DNA from 3 places in the Alkalibaculum bacchi genome. Region 2 is predicted to be linked to each of the others. Evidence: riboswitches for the same ligand, from Rfam matches in the RefSeq annotation. Region 2 holds a riboswitch; each other region holds the start of a gene.
What was found. A riboswitch is a leader RNA that binds a small molecule or an ion and turns the genes downstream of it on or off. The one in region 2 is predicted to bind cobalamin.
Positions count from the first base shown of each region.

Region 1 (10,949 bases), on a different contig from region 2:
AATTTTATTAATCGTTCTGTTCCTAGAATTACTTTTCTATAAGCTAAATAATTAAAAATTAAGAAACAATTAAGAAACATAAGCTTACTTATTTTTTTGTATGTTGTATAATATTGCTAGGAGCATTGTACGGAGTATTCAAATAATAAAAAATATAAAAATCGCTTAAAGCCAATAATTCTTATAAGATTTTGTATTTTGAGTGAGGTAAAGGAATGGATTAATAATATGAGAAAAAGAATAGTATTATTTTTAATAATTTTAATATTTTTATCATTGATATTTATTGTATTACCAAAGATTGGGTTTTATACATTCGTATTTGATCAAGGAGAGTATGAACATTCCGATGAATCTTCTACTGAAAGAATTTCTGATTTAAATGAGCTGAGTCCCAAAACTAGGGAATTGGCCCTTGAATTTTTAGAAAAATGCGAAGAAAATGGACTTAATGTGCGGATTACAGAAACCTATAGAACGCAAGCTCGACAAGATATACTATATGAACAGGGCAGAACTACACCTGGTTTAGTGGTTACATGGACGAAAAACAGTAAACACACTAAAAGGCATGCATTTGATATTTGCGAAGACGATACGGATGATCCTTATGGGGATTTAGAGTTTTTTAGGAAATGTGCAGAAATAGGTAAAGAAGTGGGGTTTACTCCAGGTTATTATTTTGATGAAGTGCAAGATATGCCTCATTATGAATTAAATAGATGGTGGATACAGTAATCACTTGTTCCTTATTTGTGTGATAAAAAGATAAGGGAATTAATATTACTGAAATTGATACATTAAGCAGAAGGTTCAAGAAATGAATAATACAAAGGAGGAAATAATATAATGGCCGAAATTAAATTTAAACTTGTTGAAACGATAGGGACAATATCTGAAAGCAATAAAGGTTGGGTAAAAGAGCTTAATCTGATTAGCTGGAATGAACGAGCACCTAAATACGATTTAAGAGATTGGGCACCAGATCATGTGAAGATGGGGAAGGGGATTACACTTTCTAAGGATGAATTGATTGTATTGAGAGATATCTTAAATCAGATGGAAATATAAAACCGCAAAGCCATTTGTATAATGGCTTTGCGATTTTATAATGTACTAGGAAACACCTACTTTTGACCCTAGCTCCTGCTCAGTCATCCTGAGCGCAAGCGAAGGATCTAGACCCAAAAGGGATACCCAAATGCTAGTGACTAAAGACGAGCGACTAATGCGCCACAGACGCTTTCTTGTATATGTGTTAATGGTAATGAAAAGCTTAATTATATATAAGTTTAAAGGGTTCGTATAAATGGAGGGGTTACTTATGAAGATTTTACTTGTAGAAGTAAATATAAGTGAGGGACGAGATGGAGCTAAGATAGAACAAATAAAAGAATCGTTAATGGTAGGTAATGATATAGAAATTATAGATTTAAATTCTGATAAGGACCACAATAGATCTGTATTCACTTATAAGGGAGAATGTGAAGCTGTTTTAGATGCTACAAAAAGATTATCGAAAAAAGCTATTGAACTTATCGATATGACGAAGCATAGAGGAAGTCACCCAAGAATGGGAGCAGTGGATGTAGTACCTTTTATACCTATATTAAATATGACTGGTGAGGAAGCTGTAGAAATTTCTAAAGAATATGGTAGGTATATGGGCAGCTTAGGCGTACCAGTATATTATTATGAGGATTCAGCCATTAGGGATGATCGAAAGTCCTTAGTTAAAATTAGGAAAGGTCAATATGAAGCACTAGCTGACAAAATGAAGGACGAAAGCTGGAAACCAGATGAAGGTCCATTTGAATTTAATCCTAAGAGTGGAGCCACTGTTGTAGGATCAAGATTTGCCCTATTAGCATTTAATATCAACTTAGATACTGAAGACTTAGAAATAGGAAATAAAATCGCTACTGCTATAAGAGGATCTTCTGGTGGATACCAGCATGTCCGCGCTATTGCATTAGAAATACCAGACAGAAAGATGATTCAAGTATCTATGAATTTAACGAATTATGAAAAGACGCCTATACATAGAGTATATGAAACAATAAAGTTTGAAGCGAGCAGATATAATGTAAATATTTCAGACACAGAGTTAGTAGGGCCAGTTCCAGTATATGCGTTAAGAGAATTACTTGATTTTTATATTAGATTAAAAGATTTTTCTACAGATCAGATTTACTTCTGACTGCGATATATCCGTTATATGAGAGTAAAGAGTAATAGTGTATTAGATATTATATTCTAAATTTCGCTATATCGTTAAGCTTTACAAATCAAATTAAAATGTTTATAATATTGTTATAACAAATACATATGTATGAATCAGGTGCCTTAATAGGAGAATAGGGAATCGAGTGAAAATCTCGAGCGGACCCACCACTGTAAATGAGGAGCAATGTATATTATCCACTGGTAACGGGAAGGAATATATTGCCGTGAGTCATAGCCAGGAGACCTGCCTGTATCATAGAATTCGTAAGCGACGGTAAAGTTTATGATCAATTTTATATTGGTCATAAACTTTTCTTTTTTTCGCGAACTAATGAGCCAAGCGAAGGTGAAGCTTTCGCAGGATTCTTTTTATCATACGCACCAAATAGTTTACTAATTTGACGCGTATGATAAAAAGAATCCGTAAATAAAAGCTTTAGCTTTCATTTAGCGAATGGCGCGACCGAGGAATCGGCCTAGCCGATTTCGAGGTGTAGAAAAATCAACTCATATGTCCACGTAAATGAAAGTTTTTATTTTAATATAATAATTTATTAATTTAAGGAGGAAGTTATGAACTCATTAATTCAAAACACTCAAGTCACTAAAACTAGGAAATTAGTTTACACAGCTTTATTAATTGCATTAGCATTTATAGGAGCACAAATTAAAATTTTGGGCTCCATCGCATTAGATGCATTGCCAGCCTTTTTTGCTGCTTTACTATTAGGTCCAGTAGCAGGTGCAGCAGTTGGGGCAATAGGTCACCTGCTCACAGCTATGACAAGTGGTTTTCCTATGTCTATCCCTATTCATTTAGTCGTAATGTGCACCATGGCTTTTATATGCTGGTTATATGGTTATCTCAACAATCGCATAAATTTAATTGTAAATAGTACTATTGCAATTATCCTAAATGGAGTAGGTGCAACTTATTTATCTGTATTAATCATGCAGTTATTAGGAATGATTCCAACTGTAAAAGAGTTTTTTTTCATGTTGGTAGGTCCCTTATTACTGGCTTCAACAGTTAACGTCCTTGCAGCTGCTGTTTTATACAGTTTGCTAAAGAAGAGAATTTAACTAAAACTAAATTGGCGAACAGGTGAGTATATTGAAGGTAAATAAATTTAGAGACTTAACATTAATGCACATAAATGAAGAAACAATGATGGTATTAGCATGTGATTCTTGTGGTGGAATAGGTATGAAAAAGCATGATGCGCTAGAAACACCACAAGAAGTAGTTGGGTACCTTACAGCAGGTGTGGCTTTAAGTGAATTATTAGCTTTTCGAGCTAAGCCAATAACCATAGTGAATAATTTTTGTGTAGAGATGAATCCTACTGGGGAAAAAATTATCGGTGGAATAAAGAAGGCAATTACTGATTGTGGATTAGATCAAGAAATGCTCCTTACAGGGAGTACAGAAGAAAATATGCCTACTGTACAAACATCTATAGGTATAACGGCTATAGGCATGATTGATCTTAAAAACTGGACGAAGCCAAGGACCTATAAGGGAGATGACCTTATTGTGGTTGGAAAGCCTAAGGTAGGGTCAGAAGTGCTAAAGTCTAAGGAAATACCCAATATCAAAATAATAAGCCTAATTAAAGATATACTAGGGATCAACGAAATACTTCCTGTCGGTTCAAAGGGCATTGATTATGAGATAGGGGAGCTTTGCAAAAGTAACGATTTGGATTTTAAATATACACAGACAGTAGAAGTAGATATAAAAAAATCTGCTGGACCAGTCACTTGTTTTATCATATCAGGACAGAAAGAAACCATATTAGAACAACTAACAAAATACAATGTATCTTATTCATATTTAGGGTGTTTTATTGAGAAATGCTAAGATATGAATGAATAAAAAACACCTAATATACTAGTATTTCTTTGGCAATAGTCAATAATCTACAATTATTGTAATCAAACAAAAATTCAGACTATAATTTGGTGCAAGGACTTATATTAATGTTCTACATGAGCCTTATCCTTCTTGAATATCAAGGAGGGTAAGGCTGGTTAAAGTGATACATTAACTCAAAAGCTACTATAGGTATCTATTATTTTCTAACATTTATCTCAAATTGTATCTTTAGCATAATCTTAGATGCTCATGCTAGCTAAATAGAAGTAATTATACATACACTTAAAAATCTTAATAGAGAGTGAATAACATTTGTTTATACATAACTACAAAAGGGATTTATATTATGGTAAAGTAGACTTATAATGCAATTATTATTAAAAATTTATCAAGTGGAGGATTTAATGGGTAAAGGCAATCATAGCAAATCAAAGTATAAGAATAAAGGCTGGTTAGATACACTAAAAAGCATTGTAATTTGTGGAGTATTTGGCGGCGTATTAGGTTTTTTTATAGGCGATTTTTTTAATCCATGGTTAAAAAGCGACAATATATTCATTGGACTTTTGAAGTTTTATGGCCTAATCATATTGTTTGTTATTGGATATATAATACATATTATCATTCATGAGGCAGGGCACTTGATTTTTGGATTGTTAACAGATTATACTTTTGTTTCTTTTCGAATAGGATCTATCACTATAGTAAAAGAAGATGGAAAGCTAAAAACAAAGAAATTTAATATACCTGGTACGGCTGGACAATGCCTTATGATGCCACCCAAAATAAAGGATGGGGAATTTCCGTTTGTTCTCTACAATTTAGGTGGAGTCATCATAAATTTACTCGTGTCCGCATTATGTATATCTACGATAGTTCTTATTAAAGAAATGGCATTTGTTTTAGAAGTTATATTATTATTGGCTGCATTCGCTGGAATACTAGCAGCAGTGACCAATGGTATTCCAATGAAAATTGGAGGAGTTCCCAATGATGGACATAATATTTACTCTATGCTAAAGGATGAAGATGCAAGGAGAGGGTTTTATGTTCAATTAGAGGTAAATGGACTACAGAGCTTAGGGATTAGGATGAAAGAACTACCTTTAAGTAAATTTGTGCTAAATAATAATGCAGATGTAAGCCAGCCTCTTAATACGGCTATGAGATTAATGGAATACAGCTATCATTTAGATCACCTAGATATAGAATCTGCAAAAACATGTCTTCTTTCTCTTACAGAACATATGGACCGCATTGCACTTCTATTTGTCAATGAAATAAACTGTGAAAGATTGTTTTTAGAATTAGTTACAGATTGTGATAAATCTACGATAGATCGTCTCTATAATAAAAAGTTAAAGAAATACATAAAAGCATCAAGGTTTCAGATGAGTAAGAAGAGACTAATGATGGCATATGAGATTTATTATACTAAGGACATAAATAAGGCATTGCAATTTTATAAAGAAGGCAAGAATTTAGCTTCGAATTCTCCGGTAAAAGGAGATGCGGATATGGAACTTATGCTCTTAGACTGGTTAAAGGTAAAATTATTATAATCCTAATTTTGTATTTCATCCTAATTTATGTGACTATTGTATACAATAATTATTCAGGAATTAGAATGATTTCAAGAATTCCCTATTTAGAAACAGGATGAACCTCATCAAAATATGTATTGAGATCAGAAAATTTACGTACTAATTAACCATAATACATTAGCTATATCGTAAAAAACGATCCAAGTGAATGCTGCTCAAGTATACAAAGAAAACAAGAATCATACAGTTGTAGTATATGCAACTAAAGAACTGTAAAAAGTGGAGTATAATAATTTAATATATTCCACTTAAGTTAAAACGAACAAAAAGATATTGATATTATATAGAGTGGATAGTGTAGTCCACCCTATATTAAAGTTATTTCTCTAGAGTAATTAACCAAACAGCTTGCTAATTATTTCAATTGCGCTTACAATTTTAGCTTCCCTTTTTGGATGGGTCCAATTTACGATTGCTGTTCCAGCTATAATTGCTCCCTTGGATTTACAAGCCTGTTTTATCTGATTGATTGCCCGTTTGCCGCCCATCTGGGGAAATGGTAAGAACTGAGTAACCAAACACGCTACCTTTTTATTTTCTAATGAACTTATATGGGTAAGATAAGCTCCTAAAATAGGCGAGATAGAAAAAGCTCTCACAGGTGCTGCTAAAATTACCCCATCATACTGACTCACATCAGGTATTGTCCCTAGGTGAATTTTTGTAGGGTCCACCTCATTAAGGTTTTCTTCGCCTTCTGTTTGGATCCTCTCAATTTTCACATCATGACCTCTCTGGACAAGCTTTTCTTGTATTCCTTCAATGACGGAATAGGTGTTGCCTGATTTTGAATGAACGATAATGCCAATTTTCATTATTGCCTCCTAATTACGTATTTGCACATTGTATTACTACATTATACCTGAATTTGTATCGATAAAATAGTAAATAATTGCTAAATATGTAATTTTATAATTAAAATAAAATAGTAAAGTTTTTTACCCGTGAGACCTGACCCTAGAGCACTAGCAGCTGAAAGCTAATGGCTGGTTGCTAATGATTGTAATCTAAGTCAAAAAACAAAAATCCACTCATCACATTCTGGGGAACTGGTTTATTTAGTTCTACAATCCACACCTCCACTGGTGGCCGATCTTCCCTACATCCTGATAGATATGCAATTTTTAGACTGTCAGGAGACCAGTCCACAAAGGCGGAAGCAGGTATTTGATCAATTTTTGCTATCTTATCTGTAGTAAGCTCCATAATTGAAATAACACCATCTTCATCAATATAAGCAATTCTGTTGTTATTAGGGGACCAAAAGACTCTCGAATTTCTTCCTGCATTATCCACTGCTAAATAAACTTCGTCTCTTGACTGAGGTTTGTATAATACAATATAATCTCTAAATTGGTCTGTTAACAGTAAGGCAATTTGCCCTGAGACACTTGGAAGCCCATAAGGTATTTGTAGATTCATTCCAGGGATGATCTTAGTTGTTAGGCCAGGATTTGCCATTACAATAAAATCAGGTTGTGGTTGCCCATTTGAGGTTACATTGTATTTTGAAGCAATTTTGTACAGACTATCTCCTTGTTTAACCGTATAATAAGGTACGCCTCTAGGGACATTTAAAACCATCGCTGGAGTAATAACATAAGGCTGATCAATAGCATTTGCTGAAATTAAGGTGCGTAAAGGGATTTTATATTTTGTAGAAATAGAATGGAGAGTATCACCTGGTTGAACTACATATGTAGTTACGCCTGGAGGCATAGATAATTGCTGTCCAGGATAAATTAAATAGGGAGCAGATAAATTATTAGCCGCCATAAGGGAGGCTTGGGGAATACTCCAACGTGCTGCGATATTGCTCAAGGTATCTCCTGATTGAACCGTGTAGAAAAATTGCATAGTGTACCTCCTTTTTGAGATTCAATATATTCTATGTTCCAAAAGAGAAACCTTTACAATTTTATATTAAAACACAAAAAAGAAGACTAATAACGTCACTATAAACAAATGTGGCATTTGACGTAACCGCAATAAATCTGCAAAGAATGTATTTTAAGATTATCATTAAAAAAATATGTCGAATTATAAATTAATAATATGATTGACATTGTATTAAAGTGAATATATAATTATATTAAACATATTGATTTACTATGAAATAGAATAAAATTCGATGAAATATTTTAAGTTTTGTATTATATTGGGGGATCGTTATGGATAGGAGTCAAAAAAAATTAATCGACAATTTTACGGATGAGACATTACGAAAAATCTTAGAATTGAAGAAATCTATAAAATACGGATCCATAACCCTTATCATTCAGGATGGTTTTGTAGTGCAAATTGAAGCCAATGAAAAAATACGAATGAAGTAGAAAGTATAATTACATAAAAGCTGACCATAAAAAATGGAGGCTAAGTAAAGAAAGAAAACGGTTTTCTTTCTTTACTTAGCCTTTTTTGTTTAACTAGGGAAATTCAACCTTTGGACTTAGCTCCTGCCCAGTCATCCTATGCGCAAGCGAAGGATCTTAACCCAAAAGGAATACCCTAATGCTAGGAGCTAAAGACTACCGACTAGCGACTAAAGTGTCAAAAGTTTTCTGCTCAGTAAAAGGAGGAGATAAGATGAAGTGATTTTATGACAATGAACAATAAAACAAAAAATAAGAGGGAGAAGTAAATATGAAGATGATTAAACTACATAATTTAATCGAAAGAAAAGTAAGCAATAGGAGGTTCAAAGGATTGAGGAGAGGAATGTTTGTCATCCTTGCATTAATATTGATTATATCCTCTGTAGCTTGCACAAAATCACCTGAAACAAAAGAAGTTCGTACGCCTAAGGGGAAGGAGCCAGTAATGCTACTCAATGTATCTTACGATCCTACAAGGGAGCTTTATCAGGAATACAATAGTGCATTTAGTAAGTACTGGAAAGAGAAAATGGGTCAAGATGTCACAATTCAACAATCTCATGGAGGTTCAGGGAGTCAGGCTAGAACGGTTTTAGATGGAAATGAAGCGGATGTGGTGACATTAGCATTAGCTTATGATATCGATTCAATCAATACCAATAAAGAAATATTAAGTAAAGAGTGGCAAAGTCGCTTACCCAACAATTCTTCACCATATACATCGACCATGGTTTTTCTCGTTCGAAAGGGTAATCCAAAGAACATTAAAGATTGGGATGATTTGATTAAATCAGGGGTAGAAGTCATTACGCCAAACCCTAAGACCTCTGGCGGTGCTAGGTGGAATTATCTTGCAATCTGGGGATATGCTCTCAAAAACAATGGAGATGATCAAGGTAAGGCAAAGGATTTTGTGACAGCCCTTTATAAAAATGTACCAGTCTTGGATTCGGGTGCTCGTGGATCAACGACTACTTTTGTAGAACGGGGTTTGGGAGATGTTCTTCTAGCATGGGAAAACGAAGCTTTTCTTTCGCTCAATGAATTAGGTGAAGATGAATTTGAAATCGTTGTTCCCTCTATGAGTATCCTTGCAGAGCCACCAGTAACTGTTGTAGATTCCGTAGTTGACAAAAAGGGTACTCGGGAAGTTTCTGAGGCATATCTTGAGTACCTTTATAGCAATGAAGGTCAAGAGATCGCAGCGAAAAACTATTACAGACCTACCAATGAACAAATAGCAAAGAAATATGCATCTCAGTTTCCTGAGGTAAATCTCTTTACCATTGATGAAGTATTTGGTGGTTGGACAAAAGCACAAGAGGAACACTTTAGTGACGGAGGAATATTCGATCAAATTTATACAGGCAAGTAATTTAATAGCAGTAACTGAAAAATGGAGTTGAGTTTATGAACTTTACAACAAGAGCTTTTAAAGAAAAAAGAGTTCTACCTGGTTTTGGAATTACCATGGGTCTTACCCTTTTGTATATTACCTTTTTGGTTTTGATTCCAGTGTCTATGGTTTTTATCAATAGTTCCCAAATTGGTTGTGAGAAATTTTGGGAAATCGTTTCTAATGAAAGAGTGGTAGCCTCTTTAAAAATTTCTTTTAGTACATCATTATTGGCAGCTACAGTAAATACTATTTTTGGGCTGATTTTGGCTTGGGTTTTAGAACGATACACATTTCCTGGCAAAAAAATTATGGATGGATTTATTGATTTGCCTTTTGCCTTACCTACTGCTGTAGCAGGTATAGCTCTGACTACACTTTATGCTCAAAATGGTTATATTGGCAAGCTTTTTGCTCCATATGGAATAAAAATATCTTATACTCCTCTAGGAATTACTCTGGCGCTGATCTTCATTAGTTTTCCCTTTGTAGTGAGAACCGTTCAGCCTGTACTACAAAACATGGAAATCGAAGTGGAAGAGGCGGCAACTTCCCTTGGTGCTACAAGACGCCAGATCTTTTTTAAAGTCATCCTTCCTGAACTTTTGCCTGCACTAATCACTGGCTTTGCTCTTGCATTTGCAAGGGCTCTTGGAGAATATGGCTCGGTCGTCTTTATATCTGGCAATATGCCTTTAAGGACAGAAATAACGCCACTATTAATCCGCACGAAATTAGAGCAATATGATTATGCTGGTGGCACCGCTATTGCTGCAATTATGCTTATTCTTTCGTTCGCTATGCTTTTTTTCATCAACCTTTTTCAATGGTGGGCAGGTAACAAACATAGTACTGTAAGGGGTGAGTAAATGACTAGTAAAGATACCTTATATAAAACAACACCAAAACCTGTAAAAAAGGAATGGAAAATAGTTTCCTATATTTTAATCACTATTGCTTTGCTATTTTTCGTAATGATGCTCATAGTCCCACTTATTATAGTATTCATAAAAGCCTTTGAACAGGGAGTGGCTGTATATTACGCTTCAATAAGTGATCCAATAGCCTTAGAATCCATAAAACTCACCCTCACTACCATTGCCATAGTAGTACCCATAAACACAATATTTGGGCTCATCGCAGCTTGGGCAGTAGCAAAGTTTAGATTTAAAGGCAAAGAGCTCTTACTTACCATCATCGATTTGCCCTTTGCCATATCACCTGTTGTTGCAGGGCTAATCTTTGTCTTATTATTTAGTACAACTCATGGCCTTTTTGCCCCGATATTAAATGAACTGGGATTAAAGATTATATTTGCAAAACCTGGTATTATCTTGGCCACCTTATTTGTCACTCTTCCTTTTGTGGCACGAGAGATTATTCCCCTAATGGAGACTCAAGGAACTACAGAAGAAGAAGCAGCACTTACCATAGGAGCAAATGGATTTAAGACTTTTTGGCTCATAACC
Region 1 covers NZ_QNRX01000014.1:55,722-66,670, forward strand. Annotated here, with positions in the region: gene DES36_RS10685 (M15 family metallopeptidase) at 229-738, shown strand; gene DES36_RS10690 (YdbC family protein) at 850-1,071, shown strand; gene ftcD (glutamate formimidoyltransferase) at 1,325-2,200, shown strand; cobalamin riboswitch at 2,323-2,492, shown strand; gene DES36_RS10700 (ECF transporter S component) at 2,800-3,309, shown strand; gene DES36_RS10705 (AIR synthase related protein) at 3,341-4,090, shown strand; gene DES36_RS10710 (hypothetical protein) at 4,471-5,667, shown strand; gene DES36_RS10715 (flavodoxin family protein) at 6,045-6,524, opposite strand; gene DES36_RS10720 (LysM peptidoglycan-binding domain-containing protein) at 6,703-7,566, opposite strand; gene DES36_RS10725 (YezD family protein) at 7,881-8,042, shown strand; gene DES36_RS10730 (sulfate ABC transporter substrate-binding protein) at 8,428-9,459, shown strand; gene cysT (sulfate ABC transporter permease subunit CysT) at 9,495-10,349, shown strand; gene cysW (sulfate ABC transporter permease subunit CysW) at 10,350-10,949, shown strand, end outside.
Region 1: it holds a riboswitch for cobalamin, as region 2 does, so the genes downstream of both, DES36_RS10700 (ECF transporter S component) here and DES36_RS03490 (cobyrinic acid a,c-diamide synthase CobB) in region 2, are expected to answer to the same signal.

Region 2 (10,949 bases):
TATTGGACTAGTTATGTATACGAACAGTCACGGTATTTTAAAAGTAGATGAAAATGGGAAACAAATGATTCCCCTGTTTCAGGATAAATAGTAAAGAGAGGATTAAGGATGAAATACAATCACATAGATGTTATTGGATTAGGTCCAGGTCATCCCGATTATATATTGCCTGCTGGCTTAAAAAAAATAAAAGAAGCAGATGTCCTTATTGCAGGAGAGCGTAATTTGGAGGGTATATCTACATCTGGTAAAGAAGTCCTCATTATACGAAACAATTTAAAACAACTTATAGAGTATATAAACAAGAATTATCATGATAAAAAGATTGGGGTTTTAGTGTCTGGTGACCCTGGCTATCACAGTATGCTTTCTTATATAAAGAAAAATACGCAGGGTATAGAGGTAAGGGTTACACCAGGAATCAGCTCTTTTACGTATTTTTTTTCAAAATTGTCTCTGGTCTGGCAAGATGCAGTCCTCAGCAGTGTTCATGGGGAAGATACGGATTTTATTAAGCTAGTTGAGGAAAACAAAAAGGTGTTTTTTCTCACAGACCAAAAGATCACCCCAAACTATATGGCAAATGAATTGATGAAGAAGGGAATAACACATAAACGTTTTTTTATTGGAGAGAGGCTTTCCTATGCTGATGAAAAGATCAGTTGTTTAAGTGTAGACGAAGCAGCTCAGTACCCTGCAGATTCTTTATGTGTTGTGGTAATTGCCGATGAATGAAAAAAGAAGATTTTGCTTTGGTATACCTGACGAAGAGTTTATCAGGGGAAAAGTGCCTATGACAAAAGAAGAAATAAGAGTCATTACCCTTTCAAAGCTCCAATTAGAAGAAGATAGTGTCATTTTAGATGTTGGAGCAGGTACAGGTTCTATATCCATAGAGTGTGCCCTTTTAGCCAGGAATGGAAAGGTATATGCAGTGGAAGTAGTAGAAGAAGGTGTTGAGCTTCTTAATAAGAATATGGAAAAATTCCAAGTAACAAACATCCTCCCCATTCAAGGAATGGCGCCAGAAGCTTTTGAAGGAATTGATAAAGTGGATCGAATCATCATTGGTGGCAGCAGAGGAAATATAGGTGAGATTTTACAGTGGGCAGATGAGCACTTAAATCCTAAGGGTATTGTAGTAGCTAACTTTATTACCATAGAAAACTTGTACACTTTTCTCCAAGCCCTAAAGGAAAAAGATTATGAATATGAGTGCACACAAGTGACTATTGCCAAGAGCAGAATTGTAAAAGACATAACTATGATGCAGGGGCTAAATCCTGTCTTTGTAGTGAATGCGTGGAAAGCGGAAAACTTCAACAAGATAAGTAGTAAATAACTAGTTGGTTGGTTCGTTGGACGGTTGGATGGTTGGACGGGAAAAAGTAAAAGCTGAATGCAGAAAGCGGAATTTTCTATGTAAATAGGTACAAGAAGTTTTTAAATTCTTCATTCTCAATTTTTAATTCTTAATTGTGTGCGAAGCACACGCAGGTCATCCTGAGCAGCGCGAAGGATCTTTTTAGGCGAACAGTGTTCACCTGATATACAAACTTAAAAATGAAAGGTATGAGCGTATGGCTAAAGTATATTTTATAGGAGCGGGTCCTGGGGATCCTGAATTGTTGACATTAAAGGGAAAGAGAATTATTGATTCTAGTGATGTGATTATTTATGCAGGCTCTTTAGTAAATGCTGCAATTTTAGAAGGCTGTAAAGAGGATGCAAAGATTTACAACAGTGCTTCTATGAATCTAGATGAAGTATTAGAGGTAACTGTAAATGCTATAAATGAAGGAAAAGATGTAGCAAGAGTACATACAGGAGATCCAAGTATTTATGGTGCTATTAGGGAGCAAATTGATCCCCTTGAAGAAAAAGGTGTTGAATGTGAAGTGATTCCAGGTGTAAGCTCATTTACTGCTTCTGCAGCGGCTATGAAAAAAGAGTTTACACTACCTAATGTTTCTCAAACGGTTATTTGTACGAGAATGGAAGGAAGAACTCCAGTACCAGAAGAAGAATCTCTTGAAAAACTAGCTTCTCACAAAGCTTCTATGGCCATTTTCTTATCTGTCGGAATGATTAATAAAGTCATTGAAAAATTGACCATTCATTATCCTGTCACCACTCCTGTGGCAGTAGTGCAAAGAGCTACTTGGCCAGATCAAAAGATTGTCTTAGGTACTTTAGAAAACATCGCAGAAAAAGTTGCTGATGAAAACATTACAAAGCAAGCTCAAATCTTAGTAGGAAATTTTTTGGGTGACGAGTATGAATTGTCAAAACTCTATGACAAGAGCTTTACACATATGTTTAGGGAAGGAAAATAAACTTGGAAACCTGGGCAATTGTTACAGTAAGTAAAAAAGGGGTTCAAAGGGCGCTAGAAGCAGCAGACCTTTGTAAGAGAAAAATAAATTTCCATATCTATACCCTTGAAAAATACCATACTAATGGAGTGACAAAAGTAGGTGATGATTTAAAGGGAATTGTCCGTGACGTATACAAATCCTATAAGACAATTCTCTTTATCATGGCAAGCGGCATTGTAGTAAGGATGATTAGCCCACATATACAGTCTAAATTAAAAGATCCTGCCATCTTAGTCATGGACGACAAAGGGCAATTTGTCATTAGCCTCTTATCAGGTCATATTGGTGGAGGAAATGAAGATGCTAAGCTTTTAAGTCAAATTATCAAGGCTACACCTATTATCACAACCTCTTCGGATGTAAATGGAAAGATGGCAGTAGATACTTTTGCCATGAAACATAAATTATCTATTGTAGATTATACTCGTGCAAAAGAGATTACTGCTATGATTTTAAATGAAGAATCTATTGCTCTTATCAATGAGGATAAGATTTTCATTCATAGAGATCTTGTATGTGACAATGTAGTCCTGGTCCAAGATTACGATGAATTAGTAAATTATGATGGTGTCATTATCATCTCGCAAAAAGATGAGATTCAACTCGACATACCCTTTGTACAATTAATGAGCAAAAACTTAATCTTTGGTATTGGCTGCAGAAAAGATACGTCAGCGGATGCAATAGTAGACTTTATTTGCGCTATTTTAAAGGAATTAAATATTAGTATACATGCTATTTCAACATTATCAACTGTAGATGTAAAGAAAAACGAAAAGGGCTTATTAAAAGCTAAGGAGCGCTTAGGTTTAGATTTAGAAATCATTTCTCGAAGTGAGATCGCAAAGCATGAGGACAAATTTAAACAATCCTCTTTTGTAAAGAAGACCATCGGAGTAGGCAATGTAAGCGAACCATGTGGATATATTTCATCTCATGGAGGTACTTGTCTCTTAAGCAGAAGGGCGAATGCTGGAATAACATTATCTTTGTGGAAGAAAAATGAGGAGGCTTTAAATGAATAAATTATACGTAGTTGGAATCGGACCAGGAAATAGAGAAAATATGACGTTTTCTGCTGTGAATGCTTTAAAGGACAGCGATATTATTATTGGTTATAATACATATATTGATTTGATCAAAGATCTGATAGGAGGCAAACAAGTAGTAAGCAATGGCATGAGAAAAGAAGTAGACCGTTGCAAAGAGGCCATTGAATTAGCATCTAAAGGAAATACCGTTTCCGTTGTTAGTAGTGGAGATGCAGGTGTTTATGGTATGGCAGGTTTAATCCTTGAGATTATTAGCAAAGAATACTCTATGTCTGATTTTGACGTTCAAATCATCCCTGGTGTAACAGCTGGCAATTCTAGTGCCGCCATATTAGGTGCTCCATTAATGCATGATTATGTGACGATTTCTTTATCAGATTGGTTGACAAAATGGGAAACCATTGAAAATCGTATTCATTGTGCAGGCAAGGGAGACTTTATCGTAGTACTTTACAATCCAAAGAGCAAATCAAGAACAGAATACATCAATAAAACACAAGAAATCCTTTTGCAATATAAATCTCCAGATACTCCAGTAGGCATTGTGCGCAGTGCTTTTAGAGAAGACCAAAGCGTACAGATTTCTACTTTAGGTGAGTTGTCAAATTGTGATGTAGATATGTTTTCAACAGTAATCATCGGAAACTCTAAAACCTATATTAACGGCAAATATATTATTACACCTAGGGGGTACAGCATTTGAAACTAGTATTTGCTGGCACCAAGATGGGTAGACAATATGTTCAGCAATTATTAAAATGTGGTGAAAAAGTCATAGTATCAACAGCTACAGAGTATGGAGCTTCATTATACGAACCTCACGAAAACTTGATTATTAATAATAAGAAGATGAATTATGAAGAGATGCTTGCATTTATCCAAGATAAAAATATTGATGAAATAATCGATACTACCCATCCTTATGCTGTTCAAGTGACAGAAAATATGATAAAATGTGCCAAGAGCCTTAAAATTCCATATCGTGTTATAGAAAGAGATTCATTCATTGAAAAAAAGGGTATTAATGGGCTAATTTTAGCCCATAGTTATGAGGAAGCCTGCAATCTTCTTATAGAAAAAGAAGGTAATATATTACTTGCTATTGGTAGCAATAATGTTCAAGCTTTTCAAAAGATTCCCAAAAATCGAATCTATATAAGAGTATTGCCTACATCAAAGGTATTAGAAAAATGCGAAACTTTAGGCTTTACACCTAAGAATATCATCGCCATGCAAGGACCCTTTAGCTACGAAATGAATCGGATCATTATTCAAGAACATGCTATTAAGTATATGGTCACAAAAGATAGTGGAACATCTGGAGGAGTAGAAGAAAAAATACAATCAGCACTAGATATGGGAGTAGAGGTAGTAATGATTCCAAGAAAGTAGTTCTAGATCTAAGTTCTATGTTCTAAGTAAAATTATGGTCACCTATGGTGACATAAAGATTTTACATAGAACTTACAATATACAACTTAGAACTTAGAACTTAATAGTAGGGGGGATTTGTATTGATATTAGAGGATATTCAAAATGCAATAGGGGAGTTAGACGAGGATTTATTATTTGAACGGATCGATGAATACTTAGGAGGAAATCCTACAGAGGAAAGCGCCTGGGAAATCATTCGTTACAGCCAAAAAGGGACGAGAATTGTCGGCGATCACTATCATAATGGAATATACTTTCTAGGTGATTTAATTTATGCTGGTGAACTCATGACAGAAATCATCGATAAATTAAAACCGTATATTTCCCACTACAAAGAAGGAGACTATATTGGTAAAATGCTCATCGGAACCGTACAAGGAGATCTTCATGATATAGGGAAAAATATTTTTAAAGGAATGTCCGAAGCAGCAGGCTTTCAAGTTTACGATATAGGTATTGATCAATCAGCAGATGCTTTTGTAGAAAAAGCTCATGATATAAAGCCAGATATCATTGGCCTTAGCGGTGTTCTCACATTAGCTATTGATGCTATGAAACGCACCGTTGATGTCATAAAAGAGGCTGGACTTAGAAGTGATGTAAAAATCATTGTAGGTGGTACTCCTCTTACTGATGAGGCTGCAAAGCACATCGGTGCAGACGCATACTCTATTAAGGCCAATGAAGGCGTAGAGATTTGTAGAGGATGGATGGAAAAAAGGGATCTATCACAAATTATATAAATACAAAAAAGCTTAACCATCAGTTATCAGCCATCAGTATTCTAGGATTAGATTCTGAAGGCCTAAGAGATAAACCTTGCTCATATTATGACTAGACAGCTGTTAGGGTCAAAGGGAACTTTCACGACTTTACTTATATATAAGAAAGTCATTGCATTTTTATAAAAAATATGTTAATATGTAGGAAAGTAAATAAATTTATGGGAAAACGGTTAAAATCCGTTGCAGCCCCCGCTACTGTAATTGCTGACGAGCATCTTTTATACCACTGGAAAAATCTGGGAAGGTAGATGTTAGGATGAAGCATAAGCCAGGATACCATTTGCTTTACAATCTTCGGCGGGAAGAGAGATTTCTTAAATTGAATCCCTAATTCCGACCGTGGTGTCGGAATTTTTTATTTACTTACAATGTATTACCTCCTTAATTATTCGGTGAGAAACTCCTACTTCTCACCGAATAAAATTTTATAGACAGAAGGTAAATGTAGATGAATCGAATAATGATTGCAGGAACAAATAGCGGTGTAGGGAAGACAACCATTAGCATAGGCATAATGGCCGCTTTAAAAAAGAGAAATTATGCAGTAGCTCCTTTTAAGACAGGACCTGATTATATCGATCCTGGATTTCATAAATATGTTACAGGAAACCCATCTTATAATCTAGATAGCTATATTCTAAATGAAAACCTTATCAAATATCTGTTAGATCGTTCAACTAAGAACAAAGACATAGGAATCATTGAGGGTGTAATGGGACTTTACGACGGTTTTGGCATTACTTCTAATATTGGCAGTAGCGCTCATATATCAGTTATTACAAAGACCCCTGTTGTGCTTGTCATCGATGCTACAGGTATGTCAAATAGCGCAGCTGCAGTGGTGCTTGGCTACAAAGAGTTCAATAAGAAGGTGGACATACAAGGCATTATCGTCAATCGAGTCTCTGGAGCAGAACATTACAAATTAATTAAAGAAATCATAGAGACGAATACAAATACCAAGTGTATTGGCTATATGGTGAAGAATGGCGATATATCTTTAAGTAGTAGGCATTTGGGTTTAGTACCAGCTGGAGAATTAGAGCATCTGAATACTAATATAGATAAGCTTGTAGATATAATCGAAGAAAGCGTAGATATAAATGCTTTGTTGGAAATTGCAGAGCGCGCTCCACAATTTGAATACGATAGTAGCTATTACGATAACTTTACTAAAGAATATTTACCTTTATATGATGGAAAACGAATTGGTCTAGCAAGAGACAAAGCCTTTTCCTTTTACTATGAAGCTAATTTAGATTTATTACATGATCTTGGAGCTGAAATTGTGGAATTTAGCCCTCTAGAAGATAAAAAACTTCCAGAAAAGTTAGATTCTATATATATTGGAGGCGGTTTTCCAGAAGTGTTTGGAAAGGACCTTGCAAAGAATATAAGCTTTAAAAATAGCTTAAAAGACTATTTAGAACTAGGTGGCAAGTGCTACTCAGAATGTGGAGGCTTTATGTACTTGTCTCAGTCCATTACCAATCTAGATAATACTACAAATAAAATGGTAGGATATCTTCCTATTGAATGTGAAATGACAAAGAGGCTTCAGCGTTTTGGCTATATTGAAATGGATGTAGAAATAGAGGGACAAAAATATACGACAAGAGCCCATGAATTTCATCACTCTAAAATTAAGGAACAAGAGCTTACATATAAATACAGCATAAAAAAATATCGTGATGAAAAAATTTTAAGACAATGGGAATGCGGTTTAGAAAAGAAGAATACCATCGCTGGATATCCCCATATATATTTTTTGAGTAATTTAGAGCTTATGACAAAATTGCTCTAATAAGGCTGAGACTTTCTAGTATCTTTAAAGGAGATATTTAAAAATTAAAATTAAGCAACAAGATAAAGATTTATATTGCATGCAAAAGTTACCGTAGGTGACTTAGTATCATTATATTATAATCAAAAGGGGAATTGTATATGACAAGCTATGTTCACGGTGGGAATGTATGGAGAGAAGGTAATCCAGAAAAGTGGACTGATTTTTCTGCAAATTTAAATCCCTTAGGTCCACCGCAAATCATGATCGATAAAATCAAAGAGAAACTAGATAATATCGTCTACTATCCTGAAGTAGATATGAAGACGCCAACTAATAATATTGCAAAATACTTAGATGTGCCACCACAGCAAGTACTGCCTACAAATGGTGGGATTGGTGCATTATCTCTTATTGCAGAAGCTATAAGACCTAAGAAAGTGGTCATTCTTCAACCTGGCTTTGTAGAATATATGAGACTGGCAAATAATGTAGGTGCAGAACTTATTCATCTACCATTGATTAAAGAGGGAAGGGTAGTTTATCCAAAAAAAGAAATAAAAGAGGTTTTAGATGAAAATACAATGCTCTTTATCTGTAATCCCTCTAATCCTATAGGCTCTACCATGCCAAATGAAATCATGCTAGAAATCTTAAAAAGCGCAGAAAAATGTAGGGCAAAAGTAGTAGTCGATGAAGCCTTTATTGAGTTTGCACAAGAAGATAGTGTCAAACATTTAGTAAAGGAGTACTCTTCATTAATCATAGCAGGTTCTCTAACAAAAATCTTTGCCATACCAGGTATACGATTAGGCTATATTTGTGCTAACAAAGATACCATCAAATCATTAAAGGAAAGGCAAACCCCTTGGAGCTTATCTTCCTTTGCTAGCGATGTGACCTGCGTTTTAGAAGAGACAAAAGACTATGTAGAAAAAACCCTAACACGTAATGAGGTTCAGAGGGAGTACTTAAGAGAAGAACTCGAAAAAATGGGTATTACAGTATTTCCTTCAAAAGCAAATTTCCTACTATTAAATTTGCAAAAGAAGGGTATTACAGTAGACCAACTCCAGGATAAATTAATAAAAGATTATATTTTGATACGAAACTGCTCTACCTATATTTATCTAGATGAGTATTATACGAGGATTGCCGTAAAAAGCAAAGAAGCCAATGAATACTTGATTCAGTGTCTTAAAAAATATTTAGGAGAGTAATACTATGGAACTTTATTATATAGCAATTGCATTTATTATAGACTTAATTATAGGCGACCCCTATTTTCTACCTCATCCCATTGTATTAATAGGGAAGTTTATCTCCTTTATGGAAAAGCTTTTAAGAAAATTTTCAACGAACCCAAAAGCATTAAAAGGAGCAGGAGTGGTATTGCTTATAACTACAGTGATGTTTTCCGCATCTATTGTTCTAGTACCTCTATTTATGCTAAGACAATTTGGTGAACCCTTTTATATAGTAGGCTATGTTTACTTTTCTTATGCTATTCTTTCTACAAAATGCTTAAAGGATGAGGCCGTAAAAGTGAAAAAGGCTTTAGAAAAAAGCTTGGAAGATGGTAGAAGACAAGTAGGGTATATTGTAGGAAGAGATACTACAGAGCTAAGTAAAGATGAAGTAATAAAGGCAACTATTGAAACCGTAGCAGAAAACACCACAGATGGAATCATTGCACCTCTTTTTTTCCTATTTATAGGAGGACCAGCCCTAGCTATGGCGTATAAGGGAGTAAACACTTTAGATTCCATGGTAGGCTATAAAAACGAAAAGTATATTAATTTTGGTTGTGCTTCCGCTATAACAGACGATATTTTAAACTTTATTCCTGCTAGAATATCTGGCTTTGTCATGGCAGGAGCGTCCATAATAGCTCAATTTGATTTTAAAAAGTCACTACAAATCTTACTTCGAGACCACGACAAACACAATAGCCCTAATTCCGCTTGGACCGAAGCAGCAGCAGCTGGAGCCCTAAACATCCAATTAGGCGGTACCCACACCTATTTCGGCAAAGAAATCTACAAACCTACCATCGGAGACTACACAAAAGACGTAGCAGTAGAAGACATCGATCGCATGAATAAATTAATGTTGGTAACTTGTTGCTTGTTTATGGTGCTTGGTTTGTTTATAAAAAGCAGGTGGTAAGGTGGTCAAATATGCAACTCACGTTGCAATGAACAATGAATAGGGAACAATGAACAGTTAAGAATATAAAGGCTAAATAAGTAATCGCATATTTGTACTGTTCGATGTGAACTGTTCATTTTTCATTGTTCATTGAGGAATTAACTTAAATTTCTGCCCTGTCATCCTGAGCGCAAGCGAAGGATCTTAACATTACCTCGCCTTTAGGCGGGAAAGATTTTGCTGACCACCTTGACTACATTTTCTCCTGAAAAAACCCAATAACTTCTTCCATCATATTTGTCGTAACATAATGATTTAATCTAGGATATTCCACATACTTTAAATGAGATGTAGCATTATTCTCACTCATTTTTTGATAAAACAACCTCTGCCCTTGAACCGGTACTACTTCATCTGCTTCTCCATGTAAAATTAACATAGGTCGATTTTTTAACTTTTCTATCCTATTGTATGGATCTAATTCATCAATTTTTTCTTGATCTCTAGGTGCAATAGGCGATTCTTTAATGTGAAAGAGCTCTGCAAATTGTTCATTAGTGTAATTCCAAGAGCAAGAGCCGTTTAATACAGCGAGAGCTTTGATCTTTTCATTGTTTGAAAAAAATCCAGATGCAGTATACCCACCCATTGAGTGACCTGCTACGCCTATTCTATTAGGATCAGCCTGGCATTTTTCTATAGCAGCTTGAACAAGAGTCTCTGATTCTTTGATATTATTTAAAATAACCTCCCAAAAGTATTTACCCATATTTTCTACTTTTTCATGGTCTACAGGATTTCTCTCTCCATGATAGATGCTGTCTGGCAAAATTACCTGAAAACCAAAGCTAGCCAAGGTAAAACCCCTAAACTTCTGTGATTCCTTATTCGAACCCCAACCATGATAAAAAATAATTGTAGGAAGCAGCTCGTCTCTCGCTATTTCTCTTGGTTTATATAAAATAGCAGGAATATCACCTAATTGAACTTTCTCTTCTTTTACAAATGCATTTTTCATAATCTTTCCTCCTAGTAATGAATAGCTATTAATCTATCTATATATACTCACGTTAATCTAATAGTTACACAAAGACCTAAAGTGGGTAAAGATAAGTTACAAAAACTGGTTATATCTTCATTATAAACGGAATTTTAAAATGTAACAATAATATATTGTTTTAAATAAATATAAGTGGGTATAATTACCTTATACAATTTTGGGGGGTATAACATGAATATTAAAGACTTAATTGAGAATTCAAAATCCACTAGAGATTTTAAAGAAAAAAGAGTACCTGAGGAACTGGTTAAAGAGGTGATAAGCTTTAGTAAAGAAGCAAAACCTTTATATACAGATCAAAAGATT
Region 2 covers NZ_QNRX01000003.1:179,734-190,682, reverse strand. Annotated here, with positions in the region: gene cbiD (cobalt-precorrin-5B (C(1))-methyltransferase CbiD) at 1-91, shown strand, start outside; gene cbiE (precorrin-6y C5,15-methyltransferase (decarboxylating) subunit CbiE) at 109-735, shown strand; gene cbiT (precorrin-6Y C5,15-methyltransferase (decarboxylating) subunit CbiT) at 794-1,342, shown strand; gene cobM (precorrin-4 C(11)-methyltransferase) at 1,581-2,336, shown strand; gene DES36_RS03510 (cobalt-precorrin 5A hydrolase) at 2,339-3,403, shown strand; gene cobJ (precorrin-3B C(17)-methyltransferase) at 3,396-4,133, shown strand; gene cobK (precorrin-6A reductase) at 4,130-4,822, shown strand; gene DES36_RS03495 (cobalamin B12-binding domain-containing protein) at 4,945-5,607, shown strand; cobalamin riboswitch at 5,780-5,948, shown strand; gene DES36_RS03490 (cobyrinic acid a,c-diamide synthase CobB) at 6,098-7,453, shown strand; gene DES36_RS03485 (pyridoxal phosphate-dependent aminotransferase) at 7,594-8,652, shown strand; gene cbiB (adenosylcobinamide-phosphate synthase CbiB) at 8,657-9,601, shown strand; gene DES36_RS03475 (prolyl oligopeptidase family serine peptidase) at 9,837-10,601, opposite strand; gene DES36_RS03470 (nitroreductase family protein) at 10,815-10,949, shown strand, end outside.

Region 3 (10,949 bases), on a different contig from region 2:
CAGCTGGCAGGCTTTGATCTTAGGTGCGCCGGACAGGGTGCCCGCCGGCAAAATCGCATCCACGGCGTCCATCGCCGTTTTTCCCTCCGCCAGCTCACCGCGGACGATGGAGCCAATATGCATCACATGAGAATACCGTTCGATTTCATGGTACTTCTCCACTCCCACACTGCCAAACCGACTGATCTTGCCGATGTCATTTCGTCCAAGATCTACAAGCATATTGTGCTCAGCCAGTTCTTTGGGGTCAGCCAGCAGCTCCTCAGCCAGCGCATCGTCCTTCTCCTTCGTTGTTCCTCTCGGCCGTGTGCCCGCCAGCGGGAAGGTATGCAGTACACCATTTTCCAGCTTCACCAGCGTTTCCGGCGACGCACCCGCCACCTCCATATCCGAGGTAGAAAAGTAAAACATATACGGCGACGGATTCACCGTCCGAAGCATTCGATAGGTGTTCAAAAGAGAGCCTTCATAATCTGCCGCCAGTCGATTAGACAGCACAATCTGAAAAATGTCGCCCTCTCTGATGTGGTGTTTAGCCTGCTCCACCATCTGGCAATACTCCTTCTGACTGAACAGCGGCTGTAACTGAGACCTGAGATGCCCGGGTGGCTCCTCTCTGGGCGTTCCAGTTTTCAAAAGTGACGCCATCTGTGCCAGCTCCAGTAACGCCCGGTTGTATTCCGTTTCACAGTTGGCAAGAGAAATATTGACGATCAGCATAATCTTCTGTCGGTAATTGTCAAAGGCGATGACCTTGTCAAAGAGCATTAGGTCAATATCATTAAAGCCTTCTGTGTCTCTGCCGTCCAGTTGCAGGGACGGCTCAGCATATTTGAGATAATCGTAGGAAAAATACCCTACCAGACCCCCAGTGAACGGAGGCATACCGTCCGGACGTGCGCTTTTGTGTTCCTCGATGATCTGCTTGATGTATGTTCCCGGGTTGGTCGTCTCAAATCGCATGGAACCGATGCGCAACTGACCGTCTAAACAAGTGATTTCCAGCTTTGGGTCATAACCAAGAAACGTATACCGGCCCCAGTTTTCGTGATCAGATACAGATTCCAGGAGATAGCAGTGAGTGGATACGTTTTTCAGTATCTGCAGCACCTGAATAGGAGTCCCGAAATCCGATAAGATTTCCATACATACTGGCGCAGTTTTGTACTGCCCGGATTTCGCAAACTGTTTCAGTTCATTTAAGTTTGGCTTTACCTGCATAATATTTGCTCCTTTTCTATCTGCCAGGGAAATAAGAATAGCTTAGCTACCAGCGGCTAGTCTTCAGTCATCAGTGTTAGGGTCAAGTCTTATGGGTCAAAGATTTGGCCCTAACATAGGATGACTCAAGCAGCAGCTAGGGTCAAAAGTACAACTTTCCTATTACATAAAAAAAACGCCCCTGACAGAATTTTAATTCTGTCAAGGACGAATAAATCGCTATCCGCGGTGCCACCTTGATTTACGGAAATCCCGTACTCTTTTCAGGATACCATCATATCCCTGGCCACTTACGCGTGCCGGACGTCGCAGAATACTCAGATCGAAACCCTTTGACTGCGCCCTCAGCGGTCCATTTGATGACTTGTTTTCCGCCCGATTCTCAGCAACACGGACTCTCTTTGGGATCATGATCACCGTTATCTCCGCTTCAACGGTTTGCAACAGAATAGCACGATTTGTCCGTGTTGTCAAGTGGTTTATGATAAAAGTCATTTTGTTTCGCTTACAAATTTATATAGTTGGGCGGGTATGCGCTTCGCGCAATGATCAATTTAGAATTGAGAATTAAAAAACGCCAAAGGCATTTTTTAATAATCTCCTGTAGTTACTCCAGCCGCTTCATAAGTAGCCATTTCATCGGCCACTCTTAGTGCTGTATCTATTGTTGGGAACATAAGAGCCGCTCCTGTTCCTTCTCCAAGCCTCATATTAAATGCAATTCTTGGTTCTAGTCCTAATTGCTGTAGTCCGATACGACAACCTTTTTCTTCTGAGCTATGGGATGAAATCATGTACTTTGTTGCCACTGGTGCAATCTGAGCTGCTGTTAATGCTGCAGCTGTTGAAATAATACCGTCTAGAATAATTGGTACTTTTTTATAAGCTGCTTCTAATATTGCTCCAACTAATGCAGCAATTTCAAGTCCCCCAATCTTTGCAAGAGTGCCAACAGGGTCTTTTATATCGATATTATTGATTTGAATTGCCTTCTTAATTACTTCTTGTTTATGTATTAAAGCATCATCTTTTATTCCTGTTCCTCGCCCAGTTACTTCTTCAATAGAGCAGCCTGTAAATACGGAAATAAGAGCTGAACTTGGTGTTGTATTCCCTATTCCAACTTCCCCTGTAGCCAAAAGATTTATGCCAGAATTTATAGCATCTCTAGCAACTTTTGCACCTGTAAAAAGAGCTTGAAGAGCTTCTTTTCTACTCATTGCAGGTCCTTTAGCCATATTATCCGTGCCATTTTTTACTCGACTAGCCATGAGTTCTGGTGGATTTAGTGGACCAGCGATTCCGATATCTGTTGCGATAACGTCTCCTCCTCCACTTCGAGCGATAATATTGACTCCCCCGTTTTTATTCATATAAGCATAAAACAATTCAGCCGTAACCTCTTGAGGTGCAGCGCTTACTCCTTCAGCTACAACGCCATGATCACCTGCCATTAAAAGTACAGCTTTTCCTGTGATCTTAGGTTGAGCAGTGCCTTGAACTCCTGCAATTTGTTGAGCAATATCTTCTAATACCCCTAAGCTTCGAAGAGGTTTAATCTTAGCATCTAAACGAGCTTGCATACCTGCAATAGATTTTTCGTCTAACCCTGTAATATTACTTGTAAGCTCTTGTAATGCACTTTCAAGTTCTGCTTCACTTGCACTTTTCACATCTTTCAAATTATGAAATTTTTCGTTGATTGTATTCATTTTTATATCTCCTCCAGATTAGAATTATTATTAGATTGTGGCAAAAGCTAAATAATCAATCTTCCTCGGTCGCGACGCTCGCCAAATGAAAGCATAGCTTTCATTTCGTATCCACGAGACTCCTCAGTCAAATCGGCAAGCCGTTTGCCTGTTCCGTCTCATGTCTACTGCGAAAGCTATGCTTTCGCTTGGCTCGCTGTTTCACGAAAAAAAGTCCCGCCACAATAATATTATTTATTGTGGTCGGGACTTTGCCGTCATCTCCGCCGCTTCCCATTTCAGGAAAGGCTTCTCAATCTTAGGCAGGTCTCCTGGCTTTGACTCAAACGCCCTTTCGCCCCTTCCCAGCATTAGCCAGTGGTTAGCGTGAGCTCGTCATTACAGTGGTGGGTCCGCACCGGACTTTAAGCAGTAGAAATCTACAAATCTTAAATTTATGATTTCCTTACATAAGTTCGCCAACAACTCCTTCGTCGTAGGGCGAACTAATACCGGTTTCCCTATTCTCCTCATATGAGGCACCTAAAATTGCTTACATATTTTAATTTATTTATATTATACCAAATGGATTAAAATAGTCAATAGTGTGACTTTAATTTCTATCTATTTAGTTTAAACTCCTCTCTCATTGACAGCAATCTGCAACCTGTTTGTGATATAATTATTAATATTAAATAAAAAAGTGAGGCAGATACTATGATTACTCAGGAAGAAATTGAAAAGAAAATTACGGAATATCCTATATTTGAGTACGCATTTTTTGATACAAATGAATTAAGTTTTTACCCTAATGTAAGAACCATATGTGAAGTTCAATGTCCTCAATATGGAAAGTCCTGGTCCTGCCCACCAGCAGTGGGTACATTAGAAGAATGTAGAGAAAGGTGCTTAGCATATAAGGACGCTTTTATCTTTAGCACCGTTTCAGAAGTAAAAGATATACTCAATATGGAAGAAAGCCTTTCAACAAGAGGCGAACACATTGATATTGTAAACCAAATAAGAAAAGATGTCTTTCCTAAGGATGAGAACATATTAATTTTGACAGCAGAATCCTGTAGCATATGTGAAAAATGTACATATCCTGATAGCCCTTGTAAACACAAAGATAGGATGTATCCTTGTATTGAAAGTCAGACCATAATCGTAACGGAAATATGCGAAAATTACAATATGTCCTTTTTAAACGGTCATAATATCATCACCTGGTTTTGCTTGATTTTATACAACAAAAAGTAGCCATCAGCAACCAGCAATCAGCCACCAGTGCTCTTGGACTAGGCTTCGGTGGTCAAAGACACGTATCAAGCTAACTACCAGCTCCAATCCAAGTATTCTAGATTCCTCATAAGCTATTTAACACTAGAATCATTATTAAGTAGTAACCAATATTTCGTATAATATCAAATAACTAATAAAAAACCAGCTCTACTGGTTTTTTATTAGTTAAGATGTAAATACTAAAATTTAGTGTTCATAGATTTCTTCTTTTACAGCCAAATGGTTCTTTTCCTTAACCTTGTTTAAGTAAATAATATACCACGCAACCAAAACAATTCCCTTAATCACACTGCTTAAACTTACACTCCACCACACACCAGTAACACCTAGTACCGCATTAGATGAAAGAAGGACTGCTGCTGGAATTCTAAGACTTGTAAAAACAATGCTCACAACAGAAGGAGGTACTGTTTTTCCTAATCCATTAAATGCACCAGCTGTTGTAATTTCTAAGCACATAAACAATTGAGAAATTCCAAGTATTTTCAAATACTTGACTCCATAATAGATGGCTTCTTTTTCAGACAAAAATATGCTAAATATTGGCCTCGCACCAAAAATCAGTAAAACCGTAGTAATAAGTCCTATAGTCGTCATAATCCTCACGGCGATATGATAGCCTTTATTGATTCGATCCCACTTTTTCGCTCCATAGTTTTGACCTACAAAGGCCGCTAAAGCTGTAGAAAAACCATTCGCTGTATTCCAAGATATGGATTCTATTTGAGATCCTATTTGTTGTACTGCTACAGGTACAGGACCCCACTGAGCTATAAGTCTTGCAATGATCATAGATATAAAAGTAAAAAGTCCATTTTGCAACGCAACTGGTAGACCCAATGTAAATACTTTTTTTAGTATATTCCAATTAGGTACTTGAAAAAAACCCACTTTAGAGGTATAGGATAATTGAGCTTTAACTGCCTTAAACAAGAAAAAAGTCACAATCATTTGTGCAAAAACCGTGGCAATTGCTGCACCTTCTACTCCTAAAACAGGAAATGGTCCTATTCCTAAAATCAAAAGGGGATCTAGAATAATATTTGTAATAACGCCTATGACATTAATATAGAAAGGCGTTCGACTGTTTCCATGCCCATTTAAAACTCCGGTCAGCACAGGATTTAAAAATGTAAAAATCATCCCATATGAGACAATGAGCAAGTAATCCTTAGCCATTTGAATAACAGAAGGATCTCCTAAATGGAAGAAATCAATTAGTGAATCTTTGAATACTATGAGAACTGTACTATAAATAAGAGCCAGAAAAATAACTAGCTGCAAACAGCTTCTAATAAACTCTAGAGCAGATTTTATATTCTTTCCTCCTATAGACTGAGCCACGCCTACTTCTGCACCAATTTTTGGTATCATAATAAAAGCCATAGCCAACCATGGAAAAAAACCAGCAGTACCAACTGCTGCTACAGCTTTGCTGCCTAGCTTGCCAATAAAAATCATATCAGCTAAACTATAGGTCATTTGAATAAAAGAGGACCCCATAATGGGTAGTGCCAATTTTAATAGTGTCTTTTGTATGCTACCTTCTGTTAATAAATTTACTTCTTTCAATGTCTGTTCTCCTTGACGTTAGATCATGATAGAGTATTATAACATAATTGCTCTTAATTTACCTCTAAAGGGTAAAAAACTAAATTTATAGATTAAGACTTTATCATATTATTCTCTTGTCGATCATATTAAACTATAGAAATTTTCTCATTATTTGCGTGAAATTTTCGTAACTTCTACCGTCATAATCTATTATAATTAAAATGAGGTGACATATGATTATCCTTACAGCAAAAGACAGCGATTTAGATTATGCAACAGGGATCAATCTAGGTAGCGATGATTATTTTACGAAGCCCTTTAGTGCCATCTCCTTAGTAATGAGGGTAAAGGCCATACTGCGAAGAGTTAAACTAGACAAACAGTTACAAGAAAGCGATGAAAAACAGGAAAATTCTCTTACCTTCGGTCAAATCTCCATTAACCGAAAGGCCATGAAAATCACCGTTAATGGTGCTCTTATAGACTTTTCACCTACAGAATACAATCTTCTACTCTATTTGATTGAAAATGCAGATCGAGCAGTATCAAGAGAAGAACTGCTCAATGAAATATGGGGTTACGAAAAAGACATTGAAACTCGTGCTTGTGACGATACCGTGCGCAGAATCCGAAAAAAGCTCGTCCATACCAATACAAAAGTAGAAACCATATGGGGCTTTGGCTTTACTATGAAGGTGGTTGACCCTTGAAAGATACGAAAAAAAGCATAAAATTTAGGCTTATTTCTAGAGTAATCCTACTCATACTCATTGTATTTATATTTATTTCTATGGTTTTTGATTTTTTGATTTCTCAGTATATGAAAAACAATGCAAATGAGGTATTACATAATTCTAGAGATTACATTGTGCAAGGTCCGATGGACAGCGGCAGCGAACCACAAATACCTCATAAGCCAAAGCCTAATGGCACTCCTATGGGAAAAGCCGAAACAGTAGTCTTAACATCAAATTATGTTATACTACACCCTACCCAATCTTTAGACAAGTACTTCGACAATAGAGACTTGCAGGATTTTACAATAGAAATAAAAGCTCAAAAAATCAACTTAGATACTAGTGAAATACAAAAGCTTTCGACAGACTCAGGACTGTATTATTTTACTTCAATATCTAAATCCGATATGGATTTAGATCAATTCTATATTGTCAATTTTATTAATATGTCTCATATGAATGAATTTAAAGTGAATCTTAGTCGTATTTTATGGATTATCATGATTCTTGCTTTATTGACAACTGTACTCATGACCTATGTAATTGGGTCAAGGATTACTGAGCCCATTGTATACTTATCAGAGTTTGCCAAGAAAATTGGCGAAGGCAAATATGAAACCATAGAAGATGAATTTGACGATTTAGAGCTTCATCATCTAAAAAATCCCATGAATGACACATCAAAAAAATTAAAGGCATACGATGCAGAGCAAAGAGCATTCTTTCAAAATGTTTCACATGAATTGAGAACACCCCTGCAAATCATTAAAACCAATGCAGAAGGCATTCAATTTGATATTTTAGAAAAGAACAGTGCCTGTGTTATCATAAAGGATGAAACGGATAAACTTAGCGAATTAGTAGAAGATATTATCTACCTTTCCCGATTAGAGTCTAGATCAAAGGATATGATTACTACACAAAATGATCTGCGAGAAACTTTATCTTATGCAGCTGAAAGATACCATTCTTTATTTACAAGTAAAAACATAAAAGTAAGCTACGAGTTTGATGAAGATCCAGTACTTTTTACTTACGATGAAAAGTCTATAGAGCGAGCCTTTCAAAACTTATTATCTAATGCCTTACGATATTCTAGAGGTAAAATAATTATCACATGTAGAAAAACTCAAGGTAGAATAGTCATTAAAGTTGAAGATAATGGTCCTGGAATCAGCCAGGAAGACCTTCCTCGTATTTTTGATCGATTTTATAAGGGAGAAAACGGAGTCCACGGCATAGGCCTTTCAATCGTCAAATCCATAGTCACCTCCTACGGTGGCCGAGTAGAAGTCCAATCAAGCCTTAAGGGAACGGCTTTTACTATATTTTTTAATTAAATAGATCATTCTCAAGAAAGTGCCTTTGACACTTTAGTCATTAGCAATCAGCTAACAGCTATCAATGCTAGGCTCAAGTCTCATAGGTCAAAGATTCAATCACATATAATGAAGTAGTTAAATTGAAAAGTAGAACTTTCGTAATATATTAAAAAGATGGACTTAGATCCATCTTTTTTCTTTATGTCCTCTATATTCAATCCTATCTACTGATTAATCATCCTATGCAATATTGAAATCTTTGACCCACAAAGCCCTGCCCTAGAATACTGATAGCTGATGACTGATCGCTGATGGCTACGCTTTTATTTCGTAATTTTTGCCTTAATTTTGACGCCTTTTTTCGGAGAAGCTTTTCTTCTTTTCATTTAAACTAATGCTACAGACAATTAAAAGAGGAGGTTAAAACTTGGAAGAAAAATATTACCGAAATGAATACAAACACTCCATTTCACAGGAAACTCGAATAACACTACACTCAAGATTAAAAAAATTCCTTCCTATGGATGTACATTCTCAAGGAAAAAGCTATCTCATTAAAAACTTATATTTTGACACCTTATACGATGATGCTTTAAACGAAAAATTAAATGGAGACCCTTATAGGGAAAAATTTAGGATTAGGTGCTATAACAATGATTACAATTATATTCGATTAGAAAAAAAGGTCAAGGAGATACGAAAAGGATATAAGCTCAGCACAAAGCTGGCAAAAAAGGATATCCAAAAGATCCTTTTAGGAGATATTGAATTTCTTAAAGACAAAGACGACTCACTACAAAAAGAGTTCTATGTAAAAATGAAGACAAAAGTATTACTCCCTAAAATTATTATCCAATACCAAAGAGAGGCTTATACCTTTAGACCTGGAAACACGAGAATAACACTAGACTACAATATTCGGTGTAGCATTAATCCTACAGATTTTTTTAATGATACACTATCTTACCTAGAAATAGAACCACATAAGTGTGTTCTCGAGGTAAAGTTTGATCACTTTTTACCGGAAATCATTAGAGACTTAATACAAGTAAATGAAACCACAAGCACAGCAAATTCAAAATACGCATCAGGTAGACTTTTTACCCTTAATGCATAAACATTTGGAGGTATACTATGAATTTTAACGATATTTTAAAATCAAGTTTTTTAGAAAGGGTAAGCGACTTTTCTATTATAGATGCAACCATTGCTCTAATAGGCGCTTTTGGCATTGGTCTATTTATATATTTTATTTACAAAAAAACATTCTCAGGTGTTATGTACTCAAAGCCGTTTAACACTTCCCTTGTGCTTTTAACCATGCTCACAACCTTTATTATACTTGCAGTGACAAGCAATATTGTATTATCTCTTGGAATGGTAGGCGCTTTATCCATTGTAAGATTTAGAACTGCCATTAAAGACCCACTGGATTTAGTATTTTTATTCTGGGCAATTGGGTCAGGAATCATCCTCGGGGCTGGTTTACTTCCTTTAGCCATATTAGGATCTTTTTTCATAGGGATTGTGTTAATAGGCTTTCAAATGTCTAGTCCTAAAGAATGCCCTTATATTCTTATGATTGAATGCAAAAATGAGATTACAGAAGTATCCTGTTCAGAGCTTATAAAAACAAAGTGCAATAAGCATAAGATAAAGAGTAAAGCTATCACTGATGGAACGATTGAATTAATTTATGAAGTCCGAATAAAAAATAATGATACTGTTTTTTTAAATGAACTTTCTGCCTTACATGGGGTAAACCATGCTACACTGGTAAGCTATAATGGCGAATACGCTACCTAAACACTTAAGTTTCATTTTATAGTGACAAAACAATCATAAGGAGAAAAACATGCTATTAAAAAGATTTAATAATAAGATATATAAGGCATTGGTTCTCTCAATTCTCTGTGTATTGATCTTTAGTTCTTGTACTCCTAAGACTACAAATAATGCTAATACATCAAATAGCTCCTCTTCAATCTCCGTAAATTTTAGTGAAGAAGAATTAAATGATGAATGGAGCCAAGAAGATTCCGATTCTATTGTACTAAAGGGAGATTCTATTGAAAGTGATGGAGATGGTGCTATTGTTAAAGATAATATACTAACTATCGTATCAGGTGGAACTTACGTTATTTCAGGTACTCTAAATGACGGTCAAATTTTAATTAATTCTAAAGATGAGGAAACGGTTAGAGTGATTTTAAATGGAGCAAATATAAATTGTAGCGATAATTCACCTATCTATGTAGTGAACTCTGATAAGACGATTCTTACTTTAGCAAAGAACACGAAAAACACCCTTACAGATGGTAAAACATATACATTAGAGTCTGGTAGTGATGAGCCTAATGCGGCTCTATTTAGTAAAGATGATTTAACCATAAATGGTGAAGGGTCCCTTACTGTCACTGGAAATTACAAAAACGGCATTTCCTCTAAAGATGAACTGAAAATTGTAAGCGGAAATATCTCCGTACAAGCAGCAGAAGATGGCATACGAGGAAGAGATTTTATTGCTGTAAAAAACGGTACGATTACCATACAGGCGACAAGTGATGGGATGCAATCAAATAATGATCAAAATTCCTCAAAAGGATTTGTTTACATTGAAAATGGAGAGGTCGATATTGAAGCAGGAAATGACGGAATTCAAGGGGAAACAAAAGTACTTGTAAAAAATGGAGACATAAATATCAAAACAGGAGGCGGCAATGAAAATGGCGTCAGCCATGAAGGTGGACAAAGAATGGGGTTTAGTACAAATACAAAAGATATCAATAATACGGATTTAGAAGACAGAGCTCCCCAAAGAATTCCTCCAAGTGGTGAGTACCCACAAAACATTATGCCTGATGATTCAAAGCCAGATAATCCTATATCACAAGATGAGAATGCTCAAACGACAGACACACAAAGTGCTAAGGGCATCAAGGCGGGAGTAGATATTACTATAGATAGTGGCAATATGACTATAGACTCTGCTGATGATGCCATTCATTCTAACGATAGCTTAACCATAAATGGTGGAGAAATCCAGATTCATTCTGGAGATGATGGAATTCATTCCGATGGATCACTCACACTAAATAATGGTACTGTTCATATTCAAAAGA
Region 3 covers NZ_QNRX01000005.1:70,053-81,001, forward strand. Annotated here, with positions in the region: gene trpE (anthranilate synthase component I) at 1-1,221, opposite strand, end outside; gene cobT (nicotinate-nucleotide--dimethylbenzimidazole phosphoribosyltransferase) at 1,812-2,933, opposite strand; cobalamin riboswitch at 3,218-3,474, opposite strand; gene DES36_RS04995 (DUF2284 domain-containing protein) at 3,630-4,172, shown strand; gene DES36_RS05000 (MATE family efflux transporter) at 4,401-5,786, opposite strand; gene DES36_RS05005 (winged helix-turn-helix domain-containing protein) at 6,002-6,478, shown strand; gene DES36_RS05010 (sensor histidine kinase) at 6,475-7,845, shown strand; gene DES36_RS05015 (polyphosphate polymerase domain-containing protein) at 8,255-8,944, shown strand; gene DES36_RS05020 (DUF4956 domain-containing protein) at 8,962-9,633, shown strand; gene DES36_RS05025 (carbohydrate-binding domain-containing protein) at 9,683-10,949, shown strand, end outside.
Region 3: it holds a riboswitch for cobalamin, as region 2 does, so the genes downstream of both, cobT (nicotinate-nucleotide--dimethylbenzimidazole phosphoribosyltransferase) here and DES36_RS03490 (cobyrinic acid a,c-diamide synthase CobB) in region 2, are expected to answer to the same signal.